One region of the Paenibacillus sp. FSL E2-0177 genome, then DNA from elsewhere that is predicted to be linked to it. Evidence: riboswitches for the same ligand, from Rfam matches in the RefSeq annotation. Region 1 holds a riboswitch; each other region holds the start of a gene.
The links. Region 1 has a riboswitch for thiamine pyrophosphate ahead of MHI25_RS10030 (thiamine phosphate synthase). Riboswitches for the same ligand answer to the same signal wherever they lie in the genome.
Positions count from the first base shown of each region.

Region 2: linked by a shared signal. The riboswitch ahead of MHI25_RS02145 (ABC transporter substrate-binding protein) and the one ahead of MHI25_RS10030 (thiamine phosphate synthase) in region 1 are both predicted to bind thiamine pyrophosphate.
Region 3: linked by a shared signal. The riboswitch ahead of MHI25_RS13255 (ABC transporter ATP-binding protein) and the one ahead of MHI25_RS10030 (thiamine phosphate synthase) in region 1 are both predicted to bind thiamine pyrophosphate.
Region 4: linked by a shared signal. The riboswitch ahead of thiC (phosphomethylpyrimidine synthase ThiC) and the one ahead of MHI25_RS10030 (thiamine phosphate synthase) in region 1 are both predicted to bind thiamine pyrophosphate.

Region 1 is NZ_CP150307.1:2,271,546-2,273,748, forward strand. Features, by position in the region: gene MHI25_RS10025 (SDR family oxidoreductase) at 1-777, shown strand, start outside; TPP riboswitch at 865-966, shown strand; gene MHI25_RS10030 (thiamine phosphate synthase) at 1,077-1,727, shown strand; gene thiS (sulfur carrier protein ThiS) at 1,724-1,927, shown strand; gene MHI25_RS10040 (thiazole synthase) at 1,983-2,203, shown strand, end outside.
Region 2 is NZ_CP150307.1:487,193-489,395, reverse strand. Features, by position in the region: gene MHI25_RS02150 (hypothetical protein) at 1-721, shown strand, start outside; TPP riboswitch at 880-990, shown strand; gene MHI25_RS02145 (ABC transporter substrate-binding protein) at 1,152-2,201, shown strand.
Region 3 is NZ_CP150307.1:2,977,075-2,979,277, forward strand. Features, by position in the region: gene MHI25_RS13250 (ABC transporter permease) at 1-695, opposite strand, end outside; gene MHI25_RS13255 (ABC transporter ATP-binding protein) at 676-1,371, opposite strand; TPP riboswitch at 1,570-1,673, opposite strand; gene MHI25_RS13260 (amino acid ABC transporter substrate-binding protein) at 1,896-2,203, shown strand, end outside.
Region 4 is NZ_CP150307.1:6,196,381-6,198,583, forward strand. Features, by position in the region: gene thiC (phosphomethylpyrimidine synthase ThiC) at 1-1,323, opposite strand, end outside; TPP riboswitch at 1,428-1,536, opposite strand; gene MHI25_RS27515 (beta-galactosidase) at 1,608-2,203, opposite strand, start outside.

The sequences.
Region 1 (2,203 bases):
TACGAGCCGGCAAATTATAAAGCAGCAGGTAAACTGCAAGACAAGGAGGCATTAATTACCGGTGGAGACAGCGGAATTGGGCGTGCAGTTGCTGTGCTTTTTGCTAAAGAAGGCGCTGATGTGGTCATTTCATATCTTAATGAACACTCAGATGCAGAGGAAACTAAACGTCAGGTCGAGCAGGAAGGCCGCAAATGTATCCTAATTCCAGGTGATATCGGTGACGAGAAATTCTGTAAGGATCTTATTAAACAGACGGTGGAGGGCTTAGGAAAGCTTGATATTCTCATCAATAACGCGGCAGAGCAACATCCGCAAGCTAAGATCGAGGATATTACTTCCGAGCAGCTTGAGCGTACTTTCCGTACGAATATATTTGCGATGTTCTATTTAACAAAAGCAGCTATGCCTCATTTAAAAGCAGGATCTACCATTATAAATACAACTTCAATTACCGCTTATCGCGGAAGCCCGCAGCTGCTGGACTATTCATCAACTAAAGGAGCTATTCTTAGCTTCACACGATCCTTGTCCACGAATCTGGCAGAGAAGGGCATACGGGTAAACGGTGTTGCACCAGGTCCAATCTGGACACCGCTGATTCCCTCTACCTTTGATGCAAAACAGGTTAGCGAGTTTGGAGGTACACAGCCTATGAAACGGCCTGGACAACCAGAAGAGCTGGCACCAGCCTATGTATATCTGGCCTCTGACGATTCCAGTTATGTGACTGGACAGGTTATTCATGTAAATGGTGGCGAGGTAGTAAACGGTTAGATCAGTACAGCTAATGTGAATAAATGGGTGTATTTCAATAAAAAAATATGTTACTATAAACCACGTTAGCATTTTAAAATTGTATATTTATGTCACTAGGGGTGCCGATTGGCTGAGACGGAATGGATTTCCGGACCCTTTGAACCTGATCTGGTTAAGACCAGCGTAGGGAAGTGGAGGACGAATTTCTGTTATCGGGCTATTTATAGTGCCGTCTATATACAGATTCTGACTGCCTTCCTTACGGGAGGCAGTTTTTTTGTTTTTTACTGACCTATAGGGAAGTGAGAGAGGAGATCGTGATATTGCAAGCTGAGATCCATCTAATATCAGACGGCAAGCTGCAACTGAGACATTTTGTTGAACTAGCTGTCACGGTGCAGATATGGGTCGATTATATTCACCTGAGAGATAAGCAATGTCCTGCACGCGAACTACTCGCTGCGGCACAGGAGCTGTTGGCTGCCGGTATGCCCGCTACCAAACTGATAATCAACGACCGAATAGATGTAGCCTTGGCAGCTGGTGCCGCGGGGGTTCAGTTGGCCTGGCACAGTCTGAGTCCGGGTACAGCCCGGCGAATTGCACCTCAGCTTCGGCTGGGGAGATCGGTTCATTCTCCGGAAGAAGCGGCGAATGCCTCAGAGCAGGGAGCTGATTATTGCTTGTTTGGTCATGTATTTCCCTCGGATAGCAAGTTAGGGCTGCCCGCACGTGGGTTAGAGCTGCTTGCAGAAACGGTGAAGACCAGCTCTATTCCTGTAATTGCTATTGGCGGAATTAGCCCCGCTAATGCGGCACAGATCATTAGACAAGGTGCGGCAGGAGTTGCTGTGATGTCCGGTATTTGCGGAGCGGATGATCCTTATGAGGCCGCCAAAGCTATTCATATGGCGGTTCATTCATGGCCTGGAGGTAACAGCATGGGCGAAGGGGGTGATTCAGAATGAAGCTGTTGATTAACGGGAAATCCGCAGAGTGTTCTGGTGGTATTCAAACTATAGCTGATTTGATCAGTCTTCCTGAGTGGTCGGGTCGTCTGATGATCATTGAGCTGAATGGAGAAATTGTCAGTAAGGAGAATTATGAAAGTACTGCTCTGAGCGAGGATGATCGTTTGGAACTGGTGCACTTTGTTGGTGGGGGTTGAGATGGAGCGGTATAGAATTTTGAGAAATTTATAAGAACCAAAGGGAGGTAATTTCATGCATGACCCGTTACATATTGGCGGCATCGAATTAACCAGTAGATTATTTATCGGAACCGGAAAATATAGCCGGAATACGCTGATCCCCGAAGTGATTGCTAGCTCTGGTTCTCAGGTGATTACTGTAGCGCTTCGCCGAGTGGACCCGCAAGGTGGAGCAGAAAATATCATGAACCACATTCCCGGCCACATGACTCTTCTGCCTAATACCTCAGGAGC
Region 2 (2,203 bases), 1.8 Mb from region 1:
TCTGAACGGAAAGCCCTATGCCAGTGCCAGCGATCCAGCGTATATTGCGAACTATTGTCATGAACACTCCTATAATCGCTGGGGTCCAGACACGTATTATATGATGAATGAGCAGACCTTTTGCTGCATGACCCGCGCTGAACAAGAGATTGCTGTTAGTCTAGCCAACCAGATGTACGGGCAATATTATTACGGATTTTTACTCAATATTTTCCACAAAATCGTTCTGCTAAAGCTCGCCAATATGCACTCCCGACTTCGGATTAATCATGATTATGAGGAAATAGACAATCTAATCTACTCCATCAATAAGTTCTCGGCAAAGTTCTACTTCTTGGAGTTGATTTCCCAGTCGCAGGGCAGGGAGATATTTCTTCAGCTGCGTAAAGTATACGGAAACGATGCTTTGTTCGAGGAAGTGAAAGAAACCTTAAATGACCTGTTTCAGTATCAGGATAAGTTTCAGTCCAAGCGACGGGATAATCTGCTGATGATTCTCACTGTATTTACGGTAGTAAGCGGGATTTACGGCATGAATCAGGTCATTGACGATCTGGATGGAAAGATTCAATGGAGTAAAATGATTGGTTATTCTCCCTTTGAATTTCTTGCCCTGTTCGTGATCATGAGCGGGATTCTGATCAGCGTTGTCCTCACGCTAGGGGCGCTGGTTAGTGAGCTTAAACGGCGTCACCGCAAGAAATATAAAGATCTAGACTAGCAAAAAAGAAACTACTGGATTGGAAAAATTCAGGAGTGCACTACTAGACATTCCGAGTACAGCCGTCTATAATACACCGTATGCGAGAAATATAAGATATAAAGTATGGGTACAAAACTTATGCTTACTTATATTGCACATAGAAATACCCGTTAACTTCATAGAACCAGGGGTGCTGGAATTGGCCGGCTGAGATTGTATCCCACAAGATACTGACCCTTATACCTGATCTGGATAATGCCAGCGTAGGAATCGCCAATTGGTTCTGGTCCCTGTGACCTTAACTAACCTTGCGCCAAGCCAGCGTCCCGATCACTCGGGGCGCTTTTTTTGTAAGATCACTAAAAGATGTAGAAAAACGTACATACTACAACTTACGGTTCATGTTGTGAAGACGGGATTCTTGTAACCTTAAAGGAGAGAAGAAGACATGCACCTTAAAAAAGCACTTACGTTGTGCCTCACCTGTGTACTCATTCTTGCCATTGCCGGATGCGGCAGCAACAATGGGAATACAGCCGGAAACAAAGCAAATGCTACTGATCCAACTGCTTCGGCTGGGACGGATGCTCCAAAAGAGCTCACCAAAGTTAAAGTCGCACTCGACTGGACACCGAACACAAATCATACCGGTCTATACGTAGCTAAGGATCTTGGTTACTACGCTGAAGAAGGTCTGGACGTCGAGATCGTTCAGCCAGGCGCAGCGGGTTCTGATACTATGGTTACTTCTGGCGAAGCCGCATTTGGCATCAGCGCCCAAGAAGGATTAACGCTAGCCCGTCTACAAGGCGTGCCCCTTGTCTCGATAGCAGCTATTATTCAGCATAATACGTCGGGATTCGCTGCTCCAGTAGATCGCAATATTAAATCACCAAAGGATTTTGAAGGTAAAACCTACGGAGGCTGGGGCTCACCGGCCGAAGAAGCAGCCATGAAAGCTATCATGGATCCTGAAGGTGGCGATGTGAAAAAGGTGAAGCTGATCAGTATCGGTGAAGCTGATTATTTTACCGCCGTCAAACGTGACATTGATTTCGCCTGGATTTTCTACGCTTGGACTGGTGTTGAGGCTGAGTTGCGTGGCGAGCCATTGGATATGCTGTACTTAAAGGATTATGCGCCGCAGCTCGATTATTACACGCCTGTGCTGACGACGAGTGAGAAGCAAATTGCAGATCATCCTGATCTGGTGAAGGCCTTCATGAAAGCCACATCAAAAGGTTATCAATATGCCATAGATCATCCGGAAGAGGCTGCCGGTATGTTATCGAAGGCCGTTCCTGACCTGGACGCCGACCTTGTCCTAGCTAGCCAAAAATGGCTTAGCCCAAAATACAAGGACGATGCTGCCCGCTGGGGCGAGCAAAAAACCGAGGTCTGGCAAAATTACGGCGACTGGATGTATGATCTGAAGTTGCTGGATAAACCGCTGGATGCTGCTAGTGCATTCAGTAATGATTTTTTACCGGCGGAGTAAAC
Region 3 (2,203 bases), 710 kb from region 1:
AGCAGAAATACAGCCGCGAACATTTCATCGCTCTGCATATTTCCGGCCATTCTGCGGCTGAAGTAACCGAGTCCTTTACTGCCGCCGAGCCATTCCCCGATAGTAGCTCCGATGACGCAGTATACAATGGACAGCTTTAAGCCAGAGAAAAAAGCAGGCAGCGCCAGTGGAATTTGGGTTTTGACAAGCAGCTGCCAGCGGTTTGCACCAAATGTTAATAATAAGTCCTTGTAAGTCTGGCCACTTGTACGAAGTCCATCATATGTACTCACTACAACTGGAAAAAAAGCCGTCAAAAACACCACAGCCACTTTGCTCCACAGCGAATATCCGAACCACATAATAAAAATGGGCGATAGCGCAATTAATGGGACCGTCTGGCTAATGATAAGGAAGGGATAGATGGCCTTTTCTACGGGGCGAAACAGGAACATTCCAATACCCAGCAATACACCAAAAATCACAGAAAGGACAAAACCTATCAGTATCTCCTGCAAGGTCGCTAATAAATGCTGTCCAAATAATAATTGCCTGTGCTCGATCAATGCGATGCCAATAGATGAAGGTGCAGGGAGAATAAAGGCTGGAATCAAGTGAAGGCGAACAGCTGACTCCCAGATTACAAGAATGAGCAGTACCAGAAGAAGGAAGGGACCATAGTTGTCTAGATGTTTTTTAAAAGGTATAGGTTGCATGCAATCTTCGCTCCAACTCTGCCCGTAGTGCTATAAACCGGGGTTCATAGTTCATCTTATAATGTCTTGGTTTTGGTAGATCGACAATGATCTCCTGTAATTCGCTGTGCGCACCGCCAGATAATAAATAAATCCGGTCACTGAGCAATAGTGCTTCTTCCAGATCATGAGTGATGAGCATAATCGTCTGATTCAGTTCACCCCATAACTCCAACAGCCAACGGTGTATCTCACGTTTGGTCATGGCATCGAGAGCGCCAAAGGGCTCATCCAGCAGCATAAGGCCACTTCCGCCTCCAGCCACTAAGGTGCGCAGAAATGCGACTCGCTGTTTCATTCCTCCCGAAAGTTCATGGGGATAAGCCTTCTCTACATCTGTTAAGCCGAAGCGGGCCAACATTTCCCGAATCTGAGTGATTGTTTCCTGTTTACTAAATCTGGGCATGATCTCCCAGGGCAAAAGGCAGTTGTCGAGCACTGTTCTCCAAGGCAGCAATAAATCCTGCTGAGGCATATAAGCGATCTGACCTAAACGACTAGCGGTTGAGGGGAGCGTAGGGAGTTTTATTTTTCCATGAGTAGGTTCGAGTAAACCGGCAACCGTTTTGAAAAATGTGCTTTTCCCGCATCCGCTAGCACCTACTACGGAGACGAATTCCCCTTGCCTGATATCCATGGATAGTTTTGCGAATACAGGGGGTTGTTCAGTTTCCGGAAAAGAGTAGGTTAGGCCTTGAATAGATAAAATGGTCGTGATGATCTAACCTCCTAATATTTTTGTGGAGCGCCTAAACAAATAAAGACCCATCCATTTCCAGAGGAAATGAATGGGTCAAAAAGTTCATTCTGCATAATAACACTTAACATGCTTGATGAAAATTCTGCTCCACTTCCCTCCGCTGGTATGATCCAGATCAGGTTCCAAGGGTCCGGAGCTTAAAGCTCCGTCTCAGTCGGCCGACTCCCCTAGTGAAATAACAGGTCCATATTAATTTGTTTATAAATATACCATATCTTTCTGAGAAGTAAAGAGAGAAAGAAGTGAAGGATTAATCCAAGATTGGGTAAGATATAAGTAGAAATCTAGTTAATATTACAATTCCGATGTACATAATCGGAAAAAAGTATTGACGATCATGTGATGGCAGTGTACTATTCAATTTACCGGAAAAAAACCGGATAGAGAGAGGGGATTTAATAATGAAAAAATGGAGTTTAACTATTATATTGGCGTTAACCGTGGTCCTTGTAGCGGCTTGCGGCAATAATTCGAATACCAATACGGCTGCTGAACCAACAGCTGGAACGAATGGTGGAGCAGCATCTTCAGCGCAAAACAGTTTGGAGGCTGTGAAGGCCAGCGGCAAATTGCGGATAGGTACAGAAGGGACTTATGCACCTTTTACTTATCATGACACTGCGGGGAAATTGACGGGTTTTGACGTGGAAATTGCCGAAGAAGTAGCCAAACGTTTAGGTGTTGAAGCAGAATTTTTTGAAACTCAGTG
Region 4 (2,203 bases), 3.0 Mb from region 1:
CATCGCTGCACCTATAGCAGAGGTAATATGATCATAACCAGGCGCAATATCTGTAGTCAGTGGACCTAATGTATAAAAAGGGGCTTCGTTACAAGTTTCAAGTTGCTTATCCATATTCTCTTTAATCAAGTGCATCGGCACATGTCCTGGACCCTCTACCATCACCTGTACATCATGACTCCAAGCTATAGCTGTTAATTCACCTAACGTCTCTAACTCGGCAAATTGTGCTTCATCATTCGCATCAGCAATCGAACCCGGACGTAATCCATCGCCTAGGGAAAAAGAAACATCGTACAGCTTCATGATTTCACATATCTCTTCAAAATGTGTATATAAAAAGTTCTCTTGATGATGCGCAAGACACCATGCCGCCATGATGGAGCCACCTCTTGAAACAATGCCTGTCATACGTTGTACCGTCAACGGGATATAACGAAGCAGAACCCCCGCATGAATGGTAAAATAATCAACCCCTTGCTCCGCTTGCTCAATGAGCGTATCACGGTACACTTCCCATGTTAAATCTTCCGCTTTCCCATTCACTTTTTCCAACGCTTGATAGATAGGCACCGTTCCAATAGGAACAGGAGAATTACGGATGATCCACTCGCGTGTCGTATGGATGTTTTTACCTGTGGAGAGATCCATTATATTATCTGCACCCCAGCGGGTGGCCCATCTCATCTTCTCTACCTCTTCTTCTATGGATGAGGATACTGCGGAATTTCCTATATTGGCATTGATCTTCACTAAAAAATTGCGTCCAATAATCATTGGTTCACTCTCTGGATGATTGATATTCGCTGGAATGATGGCGCGGCCGCGGGCTACTTCATCTCTTACAAATTCCGGTGTCACATTCTCACGAATCGCAACGTATTCCATTTCAGAAGTAATAATCCCTTTGCGTGCATAATGCATTTGAGAGACATTACGCCCCTTTTTCGCTCGCAAAGGTTTTCTATGGAGCGCTGGAAACACTTCCGCCACAGCTTTTCCCGTTGCATTCCCGTTATCTTCAGGCTTCACGGTTCTTCCTTCGTACGCTTCCGCATCCCCTCGTTCCTCAATCCAGCTTAGACGATTGGGCTCTAACCCCTGACGAATATCAGTATGAATATTAGCATCCGTATAAGCCCCGCTTGTGTCATAGACATGAATTGGAGCATTCTCCTCTTCGCCGTCTATGCCCGCAGTTGGACTAAGTGAGATCTCCCGCATAGGCACCTGAATATCAGACCGTGAACCCTTTACATACACTTTTTGACTTGCTGGAAAAGCTGATAGATTGATTGGATCGTTGTTCAATTCGCTTGTCATCTCAATTCCTCCTATAAGGTGATTTGATCAAGCGGAGACGGTCTACTCCCCACACATAGAAAAGGCCACATCTGTATTAAGATGCGGCCTTAGAGTAGACAAATAGAAATAGAGCTCCATTTCCTCCGCTGGCATTATCCAGATCAGGTTTGACGGTCGATAGTTATAACTATCCTCTCAGCCTGGTCCCACCAAGCTCCCGTGACTATATAATTGCTACTTCAAAGTATAACCGAAAAGAGAGAATTATCCAAATCTACTCAAATGTGAGATCAATGTATACGTTAGTTTAACACCAATACCCCAAATCCTTCCAGAAGCACCTCGCCCGACAATGTTGTGCCGCTCAGTAAATCTGTTTTGGTCTCATGAAGATGGATCGTGACAGGAGTCTCATTATAATTAAGCAAAAAAGCATAACTGGAAGAAGCTCCGGTACGGACTTGCAGCTCTACCTCTTCTGGGAGCTCCAGCCAATCTGCTGGCGATTGTAGATCAATTAAATTTATGATCTCAGCCGCTGCCTGTTCATTAAATACGGCTCCGTAATACCAAACCTCACCCTTGCCGCGACGATTTCTAGTTACCGCCGGTTTTCCCGCATAATAATCAGAGGCGTAAACCGCCATCACTTCAACCGAAGCTTCCTCTATTTTGAGAATATCATTAAAGTCATCTGCTCCTGTAACGACTTCGGTCACGCCCGACCAGCTAATTGTTGTTGGCTGACGACTGCCCTTAACCATTGTGAATTCTTCAACTGTGATCCCGCATAGATCCTTAGCAGCACCTGGGAAAGGACGCATATAACATTGACCGCGCCCATCCTTATAGCCGGTTCTACAGCCGAAGATCAGTTTGCCGCCTTGCTGAACATATT